3 regions of the Kluyvera sp. genome follow, and region 1 is predicted to be linked to each of the others. Evidence: predicted binding sites of a transcription regulator. Region 1 holds the regulator's gene; each other region holds the start of a gene.
What was found. The regulator PurR, encoded in region 1, represses purine synthesis genes. The targets are predictions, from matches to a motif close to CANGCAAACGTTTGCNTG.
Positions count from the first base shown of each region.

Region 2: ACW14G_RS06190 (NCS2 family permease) is a predicted target of PurR. The motif match lies at 2,809-2,826, and genes of this name have one in related genera.
Region 3: pyrD (quinone-dependent dihydroorotate dehydrogenase) is a predicted target of PurR. The motif match lies at 2,311-2,328, and genes of this name have one in related genera.

Region 1 is NZ_CBDKZX010000055.1:5,134-10,409, forward strand. Features, by position in the region: gene punC (purine nucleoside transporter PunC) at 1-823, opposite strand, end outside; gene punR (DNA-binding transcriptional activator PunR) at 936-1,862, shown strand; gene purR (HTH-type transcriptional repressor PurR) at 1,866-2,891, opposite strand; gene cydH (cytochrome bd-I oxidase subunit CydH) at 3,186-3,275, shown strand; gene ACW14G_RS16495 (MFS transporter) at 3,436-4,602, shown strand; gene sodB (superoxide dismutase [Fe]) at 4,684-5,265, opposite strand.
Region 2 is NZ_CBDKZX010000009.1:65,058-70,333, reverse strand. Features, by position in the region: gene ACW14G_RS06195 (Na+/H+ antiporter) at 1-1,038, opposite strand, end outside; gene ACW14G_RS06190 (NCS2 family permease) at 1,235-2,584, opposite strand; gene soxR (redox-sensitive transcriptional activator SoxR) at 2,992-3,450, opposite strand; gene soxS (superoxide response transcriptional regulator SoxS) at 3,538-3,867, shown strand; gene ACW14G_RS06175 (YjcB family protein) at 4,091-4,372, shown strand; gene ACW14G_RS06170 (transglycosylase SLT domain-containing protein) at 4,514-5,276, shown strand, end outside.
Region 3 is NZ_CBDKZX010000003.1:127,121-132,396, forward strand. Features, by position in the region: gene ACW14G_RS02310 (YcbX family protein) at 1-509, shown strand, start outside; gene zapC (cell division protein ZapC) at 506-1,048, opposite strand; gene pyrD (quinone-dependent dihydroorotate dehydrogenase) at 1,215-2,225, opposite strand; gene ssuE (NADPH-dependent FMN reductase) at 2,477-3,052, shown strand; gene pepN (aminopeptidase N) at 3,171-5,276, opposite strand, start outside.

The DNA.
Region 1 (5,276 bases):
GCAGCCACGGCAACATTTGGCTACCCTGCCATTTTTGCAGCGCCGCGCGACAGCCATAGCCGCCAATCAGGAAAGCGATGGTTTGCGGTACATAGCTCAGACCAATCACCGTCGGGCTGTAGCCCATTTCATGCAGAATAAATGGCGAACCGGTCAGCCAGGCGAAAAAGCTGGCGGAGCAGGCGGCGTAAATCAGCACGTTGCCGCGGTAGTCCTTACTGCGCAGCAGACGTAAAAACGTGAGCTTCTCTTCACTGGCGACGTTTTTATTGTGGGCAGGCTTCAGACGCAGAGCGGGCAGCATCAATACCAGGGTAATGATAAACAGCGTTGCGAAGATGGCCTGCCAATCAAAGTGGGCCAGCAGCCAGCTGCCGAGTAGCGGTGCCAGCGCAGGTGACAGGCCGACCAGCGGCATAATGGTCGCAAAAATACGGTTGGTGCGCTGAGCGGGATAATAATCGGTAACCATGGCTTGCCAGGTCACCGCGGCGGCGCAAACGCCAACCGCCTGCACGAAGCGCAGCACCAGTAGGGTGGTACCATCGCGAACCCACAGCATGCCAAGGCAGCCGATGGCAAAAATGGTCAAACCGGCCAGCAGGATCGGTTTACGGCCATAGCGGTCAGACAGCGGCCCCCACAGTAGCTGCGCCACGGCGAAACCCGCGAGGAACAGACTCAGGCTCGCGCTGACGGCGGATGCCGGCGTTTGCAGGTCTTGCTGAATGGCGGCGAACGCCGGTAGGTACATATCGGTAGCCAGGAAGCCCAGCACGCTCAGTCCCGCGAGCCAGACTAAAAATCCTTTCCCAGGTTGCATAAATTGCCTTTTTTATCGTAGTTCACACTGTGCCGCTGAGTGTAGAGAGTGCATTCCCTGTTGTGAAACGCTAATATTTGAGGCATGGATTCAAATTTTTTGCAGGCAGAAAATGTGGTCTGAATATTCTCTGGAAGTGGTTGATGCGGTCGCGCGCAACGGTAGCTTTAGCGCCGCGGCGCAGGAGCTACACCGGGTGCCCTCTGCAGTAAGCTATACGGTGCGACAGCTTGAGGAATGGCTGGCGGTGCCGTTGTTTGAACGTCGCCATCGGGATGTTGAATTAACGCCTGCGGGAGCATGGTTTCTTAAAGAAGGGCGTTCTGTTATCAAAAAAATGCAGATCACCCGTCAACAGTGTCAGCAGATTGCCAACGGCTGGCGCGGCCAGCTGGCGATTGCCGTTGATAACATCGTGAAACCTCAGCGCACCCGTCAGCTGATTGTCGATTTTTATCGCCACTTCAGCGACGTCGAACTGATTGTCTATCAGGAAGTGTTTAACGGCGTCTGGGATGCGCTGGCGGATGGGCGCGTGGAGCTGGCGATTGGCGCGACGCAGGCCATCCCGGTTGGTGGCCGTTTTGCCTTTCGCGACATGGGCATGCTCAACTGGCACTGCGTGGTGGCCAGTACGCATCCGCTCGCGAAGATGGACGGGCCGCTGAGCGATGACGTGCTGCGCAACTGGCCGTCGCTGGTGCGGGAAGACACCTCACGGTCGCTACCCAAGCGAACGACCTGGCTGCTTGATAACCAGAAGAGGGTGGTGGTGCCGGACTGGTCGTCGTCGGAGACCTGTATTTCTGCCGGACTTTGTGCGGCGATGGTGCCGGGACATCTGGCGCAGCCGTGGCTGGAAAGCGGAGAGTGGGTTGCGCTGGAACTGGAGAATCCGTTCCCGGATGCAGCCTGTTGTCTGACCTGGCAACAGAGCGAAGCGTCGCCGGCATTAAGCTGGCTGCTGGAATATTTGGGGGATAGCGAGACGCTAAACGATGAGTGGCTGCGGACGCCCGTTCAGGACGCCCACAGTTAACCCTTAACGACGGTAATCGCGATACGGGCCGTCGGCCACGGAACGTCGCTCGATCAGGCGCGGATGCACCTCAATCGACTGCGACTCTTCGCGCTTGCTGACGATACGATCCATCAGCATATTGAAGGCCGTCTCACCAAGTGAGTCTTTCGGCTGATGAATGGTGGTCAGCGCCGGGGTAAAGAAACGTGAGTTACGCACGTTGTCATACCCGATCAGCGAAATATCCTGCGGCACGCGCAGCCCCATTTCATCGGCGGCGCAAAGCGCGCCCATGGCCATAATGTCGCCGCCACAAAAGATAGCGGTAGGGCGCGGGTGCTGGGAGAGAATCTGCTGCATAGCGCGATAGCCAGACTCCGGCTCGAAGTCACCCTGGACTATCCAGTTTGCCGGAACATTGATTTGCGCTTCTTCCATGGCCTTCATAAAGCCAGCCAGGCGTCCTGCGCCGGTGTTACGTTCCAGCGGGCCAGGAATGACGCCGATATCACGGTGGCCGCGTTCGATCAGATAACGACCCGCCATATAGCCGCCTTCGAAGGCGTTGTCGATGACCGAGTCGGTAAAGTCGGCTTTGGCTTCGCCCCAGTCCATCACCACCATTGGAATATGGCGATACTCTTCCAGCATTGAGAGCAGGGATTCCGGATATTCGGAACACATCACCAGCAGGCCATCAACGCGTTTTTGCGCCATCATTGACAAGTAGGCGCGTTGTTTCTCGAGATTGTTCCACGCGTTGCCAAGGATCAGGGTATAGCCCTTCTGGAAGCAGTTTTTCTCAACGGCCTCGATAATTTCAGCAAAGTAGGCCGCTTCGCTGCTGGTCGCCAGCAAACCAATCGATTTGGTGTGGTTGACCTTCAGGCTACGGGCAACGGCGCTTGGGGAGTAGTGCAGCTCTTTAATCGCTGCCCACACCGCTTCCCGCGTCTCTTCGGCGACAAAACGCGTCTTGTTAATTACATGTGATACGGTTGTAGTGGAAACGTTTGCGCGCTTCGCTACATCTTTAATTGTTGCCATTCCATCTCACTCCAGACCCTGGCCTGCCCCTGATAAACTCGAAACGAAAACGTTTGCCTTTATACACCCTGACGCAATTTTGTAGATTGCGGTTCGCCAGGAAAACGATACAGGACGACAGGAGGGGGTCAATGGCCGGTACGCTTATAAATAAGCGTCGAATTTTGACGTATCCGGACGCAAAGTGGAAGAGCAAAAACCAACATCCTGCTAAATCTGTGAAGATTTTTACGATTATCTGTGCAAAAATGAGTGAGCTCAGTTTTGCTGTGGTCATAAAAAGGAGAAAAATTGATGAGTACCGAACTTAAGATGTCACTCACCACGACCGTTATTGTGCTGGCGTTGATCGTCGCTGCTGGACTTACCGCTGTTCTGCATTGATTCTTCCATGAGGGGGCGTTCGCGCCCTCATGTCTGATTGTTAGCAAATTAGCAATAATCTTTTGCTGTTTTGTACACTTCTGCTTTTCTGTGATTAATGTCATGCTTTTGCCCTATATTGCCATGCCGCGTCTGTCGTGCGGCCAATCGGAGCTTTTGCATGAAAATCAATTTTCCCTTACTCGCGCTGGCCATTGGCGCTTTTGGCATAGGGACCACCGAATTCTCGCCGATGGGGTTACTGCCGGTCATCGCAAAGGGCGTTGACGTCTCGATCCCGGCTGCCGGTATGCTGATTAGCGCCTATGCGGTTGGCGTGATGGTCGGTGCGCCGCTGATGACGCTGCTGCTTTCTCATCGTGCCCGCCGCAACGCGCTGATCTTTCTGATGGCCATTTTTACCCTTGGCAACGTGCTGTCGGCCATCTCGCCGGACTACACCACCTTAATGCTGTCGCGCATTATTACCAGCCTGAACCACGGTGCGTTCTTTGGCCTGGGTTCAGTGGTAGCGGCAAGCGTGGTGCCGAAGCATAAGCAGGCCAGCGCCGTGGCGACGATGTTTATGGGCCTGACGATCGCCAATATTGGCGGCGTACCGGCGGCAACCTGGCTGGGTGAAACAATCGGCTGGCGTATGTCGTTCCTGGCGACTGCGGGACTGGGGATTATCGCTATTATCGGTCTGTGGTTGTCCTTGCCGAAGGGCGGGGCGGGTGAAAAACCTGATGTGAAACGTGAACTGTCGGTGCTGGTGCGCCCACAGGTGCTTTCCGCACTGCTGACCACCGTACTCGGCGCTGGCGCGATGTTTACGCTTTACACCTATATCTCACCAGTGTTGCGTACGATCACGGATGCGACGCCGGGCTTCATTACGCTGATGCTGGTGCTGATTGGCGTTGGGTTCTCCATCGGTAACTACCTCGGTGGCAAATTTGCTGACCGTTCAGTCAGCGGCACGCTGAAGGGGTTCCTGCTGCTGTTAATGGCTATCATGCTGGCCATACCGTTCCTTGCGCAAACGCAGGTCGGTGCCGCGTTCAGCATGGTGGTGTGGGGCGCGGCAACCTTCGCCGTGGTACCGCCGTTACAGATGCGTGTCATGCGTGTGGCGCACGAAGCGCCGGGGCTGTCATCGTCGGTCAATATTGGGGCGTTTAATCTGGGTAACGCGTTGGGTGCGGTGGCCGGTGGGGCGGTGATTTCCGGTGGTCTGGGCTACAGCTTTGTGCCGGTGATGGGGGCGATTGTCGCCGCGCTGGCCCTGCTGGTGGTGTTCATGAGCGGCCGTCGTCATGGTGAAGAGGCCTTCGCCAGCCAGTAAACAAAAAAACGCAGAAGGCGTTTCCCTCTGCGTTAATCAATCAAACCCGGCGAAGCTTTGCGACGCTGGGTTTTTTGCTACTTATGCTGACAGATTTTCAGCTACGAATGCCCAGTTAACCAGAGCCCAGAAGTGCTCGAGGTAGTTCGGACGCGCATTGCGGTAGTCGATATAGTAAGCATGTTCCCACACGTCAACGGTCAGCAGCGGTTTGGCGTCGGTCGTCAGCGGAGTGCCCGCGTTAGAGGTCGACACGATGGCCAGAGAGCCGTCTGCTTTCTTCACAAGCCAGGTCCAGCCAGCGCCGAAGTTTTTCACAGCGGCATCGGTGAACTGCGCTTTGAACTCTGCGAAGCTGCCGAAGGATTTATTAATGGCTTCTGCGACAGCACCGGTCGGTTCGCCACCGGCATTTGGCGCCAGGCAGTGCCAATAGAAAGTGTGGTTCCAGACCTGAGCTGCGTTATTGAACACGCCGCCTTCAGAAGTGCGCACGATCTCTTCCAGCGTTTTACCTTCAAACGCGGTGCCTTTGATCATGTTGTTCAGGTTGGTAACGTAAGTCTGGTGGTGTTTACCATAATGATACTCGAGCGTTTCCACGGAAATATGTGGAACAAGAGCGTCTTTGGCATACGGTAATGCAGGTAATTCGAACGACATTGCTACTCTCC
Region 2 (5,276 bases), on a different contig from region 1:
CAGGAAGCGCTGGCTGAGCTTGCGCATCGTCCATAGCCAGCCGAAGCGTACCAGCATCAGCGCCGCGTAAATCAGGATGATATCGGTAAACAGCATCCAGGTTTCGACGTTCGGGTCGGCCTCCGCCGCCACCAACGACGTCTCAAGAATCGCGGGCAATTGCAGGCCCAACAGCAAGAAGACCATGCCGTTGAACACAAACTCGAGCATCGCCCAGGTGCTATTGGCGCGCAGGCGCATGGCCAACGGCGCGGTGCGCATCACGCCGGAACGCGTAATGGTCATCCCCGCCGCCACCGCCGCCAGGATACCGGAAACGCCGATATGTTCAGCAATCAGGTAAGAGGCAAACGGCAGCAGGAACAGCAGGACGATCTGCGTAGCCGGTTCATCGCCGCCCCAGCGGCTGAGGAAACGCATTGAGCGACCGTACAGCCAGCTCACCACGAAGCCCGCAAGGATGCCGCCAATTGCCACCTTCAGGAACTCTACCGTCGCACCGCCAACGGTAAACACCATTGTGCCCATCGCGACAGCCACGGCAAACTTCAACGACACCAGGCCGGAGGCGTCGTTCATCAGCGCCTCGCCCTGCAAAATGCCCATGATTTTTTTCGGGATGCGCCCTTCCCCCACAATGCCTGAAAGCGCCACGGCATCGGTTGGCGACAATACCGCCGCCAGCGCAAAAGCGGGGATCAGCGGAATGCCGGGAACAATCCAGTAGATCAGGAAGCCAATCCCGACCACCGTCACCAGCACTAACGCCAGCGCCAGGCCAAGGATCTCCCTGCCGTGCTCGATAAACTCGCGAGTCGGCGTCTTCCAGCCGTCGGCAAACAGCAGCGGCGGGATGAACAGCACGAGGAAGAGTTCAGGGTCAAATTCAACGTGCAAACCGAAGGTAGGCCAGGCCAGCAGCGCACCGATGGCGATTTGCATTAAAGGTAGTGGAACCTGGAAGGGCAGTACGCGTGTAACCACCCCGGACAGCGAAACCACGAGGGTCATGATGAGTATGGTAAAGAATATTTCCATGCGTTCCCTGTTTACAGCGTTGTCTTATTATTCAAAACATGAAGCGTCGTGCTTCTTATCATACGCGTACCAGAGTAACGCAAAAGGAAACGAGACGTGGCTGAAAATGGAAAAAAAGTCCGAACCCGTCGCACTGCAGGGCAATAAACAGAAAACCCGCCATCTGGCGGGTTTTCTTATCGGCAAAACGTCAGGCTTAGATAGCCCAGCCGCCCGCATAGAAGACCACCAGCGCAACCGCGATAATGACGGTGCCGATGTTCAGCTTGCGCCATTCGCCCGAAACCACACGGCCCACAACCAGCGTCGCGAAGCCGATCATAATGCCGGTAACGATGTTACAGGTCAGCACGATCATCACGGCGGTAATCAGGCCGGACATCGCGTCAACGAAATCGTTGAAGTCGATACGCGCCACGTTGCTCAGCATCAGCAGACCCACGTACATCAGCGCCGGTGCGGTAGCATAGCCAGGCACCAGGTAAGAAAGCGGAGACAGGAACAGGATCAGCAGGAACAGCACGCCAACGGTGATCGCCGTTAAACCGGTTTTACCGCCTGCCGCCGTACCCGCTGCGGACTCGATGTACACCGCTGCCGGCGCGGCGCCCACTACGGCAGAGAACACGCTGCTCAGGGAGTCAGTCGTCAGCGCTTTACCGCCGTTAATGATCTGCCCATCTTTATCCAGCAGGTTCGCCTGACCCGCAACCGCGCGGATAGTACCGGTCGCATCGAAGACGGCGGTCATCACCAGCGCCAGCACGCTCGGCAGAACAATTGGGTTCAGTGCGCCCATGATATCCAGGCTGCCGATCAGCGAGTTGCCATTGTCATCGCTCAGCGACGGCATGGCGAATACGCCAGAGAAGTGCACGTTCGGGTCGAAAATTAGGCCGACGATAGACACGCCAATGATGGTCAGCAGAATACCGCCCGGGACCTTCAGTTTTTCAAGGCCGATGATCATCGCCAGACCCACCAGCGTCATCACCACCGGGAAGCTGTCGAACTGACCCAGCGCGACCGGCAGACCGTCCAGCGGGTTTTTCACCACCATGCCGACGCCGTTGGCGGCAATCAGCAGCAGGAACAGACCGATACCGATGCCGGTGCCGTGCGCAATACCCTGCGGCAAATTGCGCAAGATCCAGCTACGAATACCGGAAGCGGAGATGATGGTGAAGAGCACGCCCATCAGGAACACCGCGCCCAGAGCAACCGGCACGCTGATGTGCTGGCCCAGCACCAGGCTGAAGGCGGTAAAAGCAGTCAGCGAGATGGCGCAGCCAATGGCTAAAGGCAGGTTCGCCCACAACCCCATCACGATAGAACCCACACCGGCCACCAGACAGGTCGCCACGAACACGGCGGCCGGCGGGAAACCGGCTTTACCCAGCATGCCCGGTACCACGATCACCGAGTACACCATCGCCAGGAAGGTGGTCAAACCGGCGACAATCTCCTGACGAACGGAGCTACCACGAGCAGAAATTTTAAACCAGGCGTCCAATGAACCGCCGGTACGCGCTGAAGGCGTAGACATAGAAAACATCCCCTGAGAGTTTTTATCATTCGTTCGTCTGCGTGGTGGAACATCCACTGCCAGCTAAGCGTCATCTCCATGTGCTACATTGCGGCAAAGGGGAGCCACAAAAAAGCAAACGATTAACTCCGCGCAGACAAAACGAGAATCGGAATACCTCATCTGCGCGGGTGCGTGATGAGGTTGGTCTGCGGATTTTCAGCATAGGAAGCGTCCGAAAATCCGAGGCAAACGATTATCTGGCTTTTATGTCCCCTTTTTCAACAGAAGTTTGCCCTGGTTTATGAAAATTAACGATTACCGATGAAGAATTCACCAACCCATGCGCAAACGTTATCGTTTATGCGCAATCCAGCAACAATTCTATGGCAAAAATGTCGCAATCCCGGGGAGAGGATCGCGGAGGATTATTCGTCTTCCAGCAGACGCGCGCCGGTGCCCTCTTCACCCAGCTTATCGCCCGGGTTACGCAGCGGACAGTCGCGCAACGACATGCAGCCGCAGCCAATACAGCCGTCGAGCTGGTCGCGCAGCGCCTCCATGGCGTGAATGCGCTTATCCAGCTCTTCCCGCCATTGAGTCGTGAGGTGCTTCCAGTCGCGCGGCCCCAGCGTGTGGTTTTCCGGCAGCACGCTAAAGGAATCGCCGATCGTCGCCAGCGGAATACCAAGACGCTGGGCAATTTTAATGATCGCCACGTAACGCAGCACATCACGCTTATAGCGCCGCTGGTTACCGCTGTTGCGCGTGCTGTGAATCAGCCCTTTACTCTCATAAAAATGCAGCGCAGAGACCGCAACCCCCGTTCGTTTCGCTACCTCACCGGGCGTTAGCAGCGATTTTATGCGGGTCGATTTTTTTTCCATAATACGCTTTACCTCAAGTTAACTTGAGGAATTATACTCGCCGCCAGACAAGAAATCGACGCGAAAATAGACAACGGGGAGAGCCTTATGTCCCATCGGGAAATTATTCATACTCTTACTGAATGGATAGATGAACATATCGATCAACCGCTTAATATCGACATCGTGGCCAGAAAATCCGGCTACTCGAAGTGGTATCTGCAAAGAATGTTCCGCACCGTGATGCACCAGACGCTGGGCGAGTATATTCGCCAGCGGCGCCTGTTACTGGCGGCGGAAGCGCTGCGCACCACCCAGCGTCCCATCTTCGATATCGCGATGGATCTGGGTTATGTCTCTCAGCAGACCTTCTCTCGCGTGTTCCGCCGCGAGTTTGACCGCACGCCGACGGACTATCGCCATCAGATCTCCGCGTAACATTGCTTCGCCGCGGCCTGTACTGAGCCGCGGCGTTGACAAAAATCCTGCGCTTACCTCTGGTGAATAAAACAACAAACGTGATATAGTTCACACATCGAGATGAAACAAAAACACTGTTTCATTCAATTTGTGAATGCCTTCAGATAGCCTGAGCGCCTCGCGCCTCAATCAATAAGTGCTGTCAGGGCAACTTGTTGTTTATCTCTGAGGATGAAATCTCATGGTTTCCATTACCGCAGGCGTCGCACTGTTACGCTGGCCGTTAACCAGCGCGGTACTGATGTTTCTCGCCAGTACCCTGAAAATTCAATTTCGTAAATCCGACTACGCCGGTCTCGCGGTCATCAGCGGTATGCTGGGTGTCGCAGCGGCGTGCTGGTTTGCGACCGGGTTACTGGGCATCACGATGGTGGACATCGCCACCATTTTCAACAACATCAAAGATGTGATGGTTGAAGTGATGAGCCAGGCGCCGCCGGAATGGCCGGTTGCCATGTACTGATTGAGAAAAACCCCGACGCGTCGGGGTTTTTTATTGCCTGAATATCGCGGCGGCTGAGCGCATGAAAAAGCCCTGCTCCTGCAGGGTGTTTTAGCGTCGCTCGACTAAAATAAAGGGATGCGCCCTGCGGAGTGCCGCACCATGAACGCCATCCCTTTTCGCCGTTTTCTCACCGCCTGCCTGGGCGCCTTGCTGTTGACCGGCCCCGCTTTTGCCGCCGTACAACCAGAGGACTCACCCGACGCGCTTGAGGTCAATATCGAGAGCATCATGCAGCCCTGGAAGGGCGACCTGCCTGGCATGCTCGACCGCCGGGTCATTCGCGTATTGACCACCTACAGCAAAACCTTCTTTTTTATCGATAAAGGCCAGCAGCGCGGGGCCACCCACGATATCTTCGCCGAATTTGAACGCAGCCTGAATGCCCAGCTCGCCAAAGAGAAAAAGCTCAAGCAACGCCACCTCAAGGTGCGAATTATCTTCGTTCCGGTAACCCGCGATAATCTCTTTACTGCCCTGAACGAAGGTAAAGGCGATATTGCCGCTGCCAATCTTACGATCACCGCAACGCGCCAGCAGCAGGTGGCTTTCACTGACCCGATTTACAGCGATATTCAGGAACTGCTGATCTCCGGCCCCGCGTCACCGCAGGTGATAAACGTGGACGATATCGCCGGTAAGACGGTCTTTGTCCGTCGTTCATCCAGCTACTATGAGAGCCTTGAAGCCCTCAATGCGCGCTTTGCCAAAGCCTCTCTCCCGCACATCATCATCAAGCCCGCCCCCGAAGCGCTGGAAGACGAGGATCTGCTGGAAATGCTCAACGCCGGGCTGATTCCGCTGATCGTGGTCGATCGCCACAAGGCGCTGTTCTGGAAACAGGTGTTCCCGAAGATCCAGGTTC
Region 3 (5,276 bases), on a different contig from region 1:
TGAAACCGTGCAGCCGCTGTATTTTTACCACCATCAGTCCGGAAAAAGGGCAGAAGCACCCCGCCGGAGAGCCGCTAAATACCTTACAGTCGTTCCGTACCGATCCAGCCACCGGCGACGTCGACTTCGGGCAGAATTTAATTGCCCGCAACAGCGGCGTGGTGCGCGTGGGGGATGAAGTGGAAATCCTCACCACCGGGCCCGCAAAAGTCTATACCGCCGGGCAAACCGACGATGCCGTCGCGCCGCAGGCTCAGCAAAATGCGTTGGTGGATATCGAGTGGGAGGGAAAAACCTTCAGCGGGAATAATCAGCAAATTTTACTGGAGCAGCTTGAACAGCAGGGTATTCGCGTGCCCTACTCCTGCCGCGCGGGCCTGTGCGGCAGCTGCCGCGTGACGCTGGTCGAAGGGGAAGTGAATCCATTGAAGAAAAGCGCGGTAGGCACCGACGGCACCATTTTGAGCTGTAGCTGTGTTCCCAAAACGGCGCTAAAACTGAGCCGTTAAACCGCCTGCTCCAGGCTGTAGCCGTCCAGCCCCGGCTGCGGTTGCAGCCTGTCGTTCATAATTTTGATCGGGTCGCCGAGTTGCATCGTGCGCCCGGCCAGTACCAGCCCAGGCTGCGCCAGCAAACAGAGCGCAGCGTTTTCACCCGGTTCAACGACCAGCAGATTAACCTGACTGTCGTCATCGCTCAGCCAGACGCTGGCCGCATCGCCGGTCACCGGCGTCCAGCCATTATCATGGGCGCGGAAGTGCCAGCTTTTCGGCATTTGGGGTTTCAGGAAACGAATCGCTACCAGGGCGTTAAGAATCAACTCGGCGCGATGTTCTTTAGACAACAGCAGATCGCGACATTTTTCTTCAAAAGAGAAATAGAGTGCGGCGTCATCGACGCAAAATCCGGTGGGTTCAAAAGCATCGGGAGTTAACATGCGGCGAGCAAAACGCGAGCGAAACAACATGCCGTTGGCTAAATCGAGCATCATGCGATCGTGCTCTTCATCATAATACCAGCGCCAGTTATCATCAGGTTTAATTCGCATTTTTCTCCCCCATCATTTTTGCATCCCGTGCAGCGTTTGTTCTTCCATTGCGTTAATTGTCGCCCTAAATAATAAAAGACCAATATGTCTAAATAAGCAACAATAAGGAAATATAAAGCAACCAGGGCTGGAAATAAAGCCCTGGATCACATTACTGGGAAAAAGACTAGATGTGGGTGACGATTTCTTTAATCAGCGGTGGGCCTTTAAAAATAAAGCCGGAATAAATCTGCACCAGTGACGCGCCAGCCGCCATCTTCTCGCGGGCCGCTATCACCGAGTCGATACCGCCAACACCAATAATAGGCAACTGACCTTTTAATTCGGCGGACAGCATACGAATAATTTCGGTGCTTTTTAATTGTAATGGACGACCGCTTAAACCACCGGTTTCATCACAATGTTTCATCCCCTGAACCAGAGAACGATCCAATGTGGTATTGGTGGCAATTACCCCATCAATATTATGGCGAACTAAACTGTCGGCCACCTGGATCAACTCTTCATGAGAAAGATCCGGCGCGATCTTCACCGCCACAGGAACATATTTATGATGTTTTTCCTGCAACTCAGATTGTTTATTTTTAATACCGGAAAGCAGATCGTCGAGCGCTTCACCATATTGCAGCGTGCGCAGGCCTGGGGTATTTGGCGATGAAATGTTAATCGCAATATAACCCGCGTAGGCATAGATTTTTTCCATACAAATCAGATAGTCATCTTTGCCGTGCTCAACAGGGGTATCTTTATTCTTACCGATATTAATACCCAGAATACCGTCGAAATGCGCTTTTTTAACGTTTTCTACCAGGTTATCTACGCCGTGGTTATTGAAGCCCATACGGTTAATCAGCCCTTCGGCGTCAACGAGGCGGAACAGACGCGGCTTATCGTTACCCGGCTGCGGACGCGGCGTCACGGTGCCGATCTCGATCGAACCAAATCCCATAGCGCCTAAGGCATCAATACATTCACCATCTTTATCCAGACCTGCCGCCAAACCCAGAGGGTTTTTGAACGTCAGCCCCATGCAGGTAACCGGCTTTTCCGGCACTTTCTGACGCACAAGCGCTTCCAGCGGCGTACCGGTGACTCGGCGTAATTGTTGAAACGTTAATTCATGAGCGCGCTCTGGATCGAGCTGAAAAAGTGCTTTACGAACGAAGGGATAGTACATGAACTCTCCTGGATTCCCGGTGTGCAAACCGGGGGCGTATTATGTGCGATCTCGCACAGAAAGGGAATTGACCTGCGGCAAAAAAAGCGCAATCGTTTTCCTTCTCTCCTTTATATATCTTCCCCGCCATATGCATTTTCCGGTAATCCTACGTCGGAAAAAGTATTTCGCGCACCTGACGACCTTTGAGACACTGAGGCAAATGTTATCAATTTTAAATTAATGTGTATTTTTAGTTATAAGGAGTGAACATGCGCGTCATTACTTTAGCCGGCAGCCCGCGTTTCCCCTCTCGTTCCAGCGCTCTGCTGGAGTATGCTCGTGAGAAACTTTCCGCGGCGGATGTGGAAGTGTTCCATTGGCATTTGCAGAATTTTGCGCCGGAGGATCTTTTCCACGCACGTTTCGACAGTCCAGCACTGCAAACGCTGACCGAACAACTGGTTCATGCCGATGGTTTAATCATCGCCACGCCGGTGTATAAGGCCTCTTTCGCCGGTGCGTTAAAAGCGCTGCTCGATTTACTGCCGGAGCGTGCGCTGGAAGGAAAAGTGGTTTTACCCCTGGCGACCGGCGGCACCGTCGCCCATATGTTGGCGGTCGATTATGCCCTTAAGCCGGTTCTCAATGCGCTGAAAGCACAGGAGATTTTGCAGGGTGTGTTTGCCGATGACAGCCAGGTCACTGATTATCAACATAAGCCGCAGTTCAGCCCAAATCTGCACACGCGTCTGGACAGCGCGCTGGAGACCTTCTGGCAGGCATTACACCGGCGAGACATCCAGGTTCCCACGTTAAGCGCAGCACGACAGACCGCGCATGTTTGATAAAAAAAACGCCGCAGGGAAAATCCCGCGGCGTTTTTGTTTACATCAAGTTAGCCCGCAACGGCGGGGAAACCACATATGCCCCGGAGTCGGCATAAACGCCTCGTCCGGGTGACGATCAGGCTAATGCTTTAGCAATCTTCTCGTACAGATCTCCGGAGAGATTCTCCAGCCCCTTCAACTGCTCCAGCGCAGAACGCATCAGCGCCTGACGTTTTGCATCATAGCGTTTCAGGCGGATCAGCGGCTCAATCAGACGCGAGGCCACTTGCGGGTTTTTGCTGTTCAGTTCGGTCAACATTTCAACCAGGAACTGGTAACCGCTGCCGTCTTCCGCATGGAACGCCGCCGGGTTGCTGCCGGCAAAGGCACCAATGAGAGAGCGAATGCGGTTCGGGTTATTCATGCTGAATGAGCGATGGTTCAACAGCTTACGCACTGTCGCCAGCACGTCATCTGCCGGGCTGGTCGCTTGCAGAATCAGCCATTTATCCATCACCAGACCATCATGATGCCACTTGTCGTCGTACTCCTGCATCAGCGCATCACGGCACGGTAGCTCCGCCCCGACTGCTGCAGACAGTGCGGCCAGCGCATCGGTCATGTTGTCGGCGTTATGGTATTGTTCGCTCACCAGCTTGTTACCCAGCTCGCGATCGCCAAACGCCAGATAGCGCAGGCAGGTATTGCGCAGCGCGCGCTTGCCGATGTCCGCATGCTCAACGCGATAGCTGTCGAGTTTATTGGCGTTGTACACCGCCAGACACTCGTCCGCCAGCTCGGTCGCCAGCGTGCGGGTCAGCGCTTCGCGCACTGCGGCAATGGCGATCGGATCAATGATCTCAAACAGTTCAGCAATTTCGCTGGCGGATGGCAGAGTCAGAATTTCCGCGGCCAGCGCCGGATCAATCTTCTCATCCAGCAGAATAGCGCGGAACGCGTCGGCCACGTGAATCGGCAGCGACAGCGGTTGACCCTGCTGATGACGAGCCACGTTCAGCTTAATGTAGGTTGCCAGCAGGCTTTGCGCGGCGTCCCAACGAGAGAAATCATTACGCGCATGGCGCATCAGGAAGGTGAGTTGCTGATCGCTCCATTTATATTCCAGCTTCACCGGCGCGGAGAATTCACGCAGCAGCGACGGCACCGGCTGGAAGTAAACGTTATCGAACACAAACGTCTGCTCGGCCTGGGTCACGTTTAGCACGTGGTGTACCGGATGGCCATCTTTCTGCAGTGGGATCACTTTACCTTCGTTATCGTACAGTTCGATATCGAACGGAATGTGCAGCGGGTATTTCTCCTCCTGCTCGGCCGTGGCTGGCGTACGCTGGCGGATGGTTAAGGTGTACTGCTCGGTTTCCGGATTGTAGTCGTCGTGCACGCTGACAATCGGCGTCCCGGCCTGGCTATACCAGCGGCGGAAATGAGAGAGGTCGATGTTGGAAGCATCTTCCATCGCCTGGACGAAGTCGTCACAGGTGGCGGCGCTGCCATCGTGGCGCTCAAAGTACAGCTGCATCCCTTTCTGGAAGTTCTCTTCGCCCAGCAGCGTGTGCAGCATACGAATGACTTCCGCCCCTTTCTCATACACCGTCAGGGTATAAAAGTTATTCATTTCAATAACTTTGTCCGGACGGATTGGGTGCGCCATCGGACTCGCGTCTTCAGCAAACTGCAAGCCGCGCATGGTGCGCACATTGCTGATGCGGTTAACCGCGCGAGAACCCAGGTCGGAGCTGAATTCCTGATCGCGGAACACGGTCAGGCCTTCTTTCAGGCTTAACTGGAACCAGTCGCGGCAGGTCACGCGGTTGCCGGTCCAGTTATGGAAATATTCATGACCAATGACGCGTTCAATATCGAGATAATCTTTATCCGTCGCGGTATCGGTACGCGCCAGCACATATTTGGAGTTAAAGACGTTCAGCCCTTTATTCTCCATCGCCCCCATATTAAAGAAGTCGACGGCAACGATCATATAGATGTCGAGGTCATATTCGAGGCCAAAGCGCTCTTCATCCCACTTCATGGAATTTTTCAGCGAGGTCATTGCCCACGGCGCGCGGTCGAGATTGCCACGGTCAACGAACAGCTCCAGCGCCACTTCGCGCCCGGAACGGGTTTTGAAGGTATCGCGCAGCACGTCGAAATCGCCCGCCACCAGCGCAAACAGGTAGCACGGCTTCGGGAACGGATCCTGCCACTGTACCCAGTGACGCCC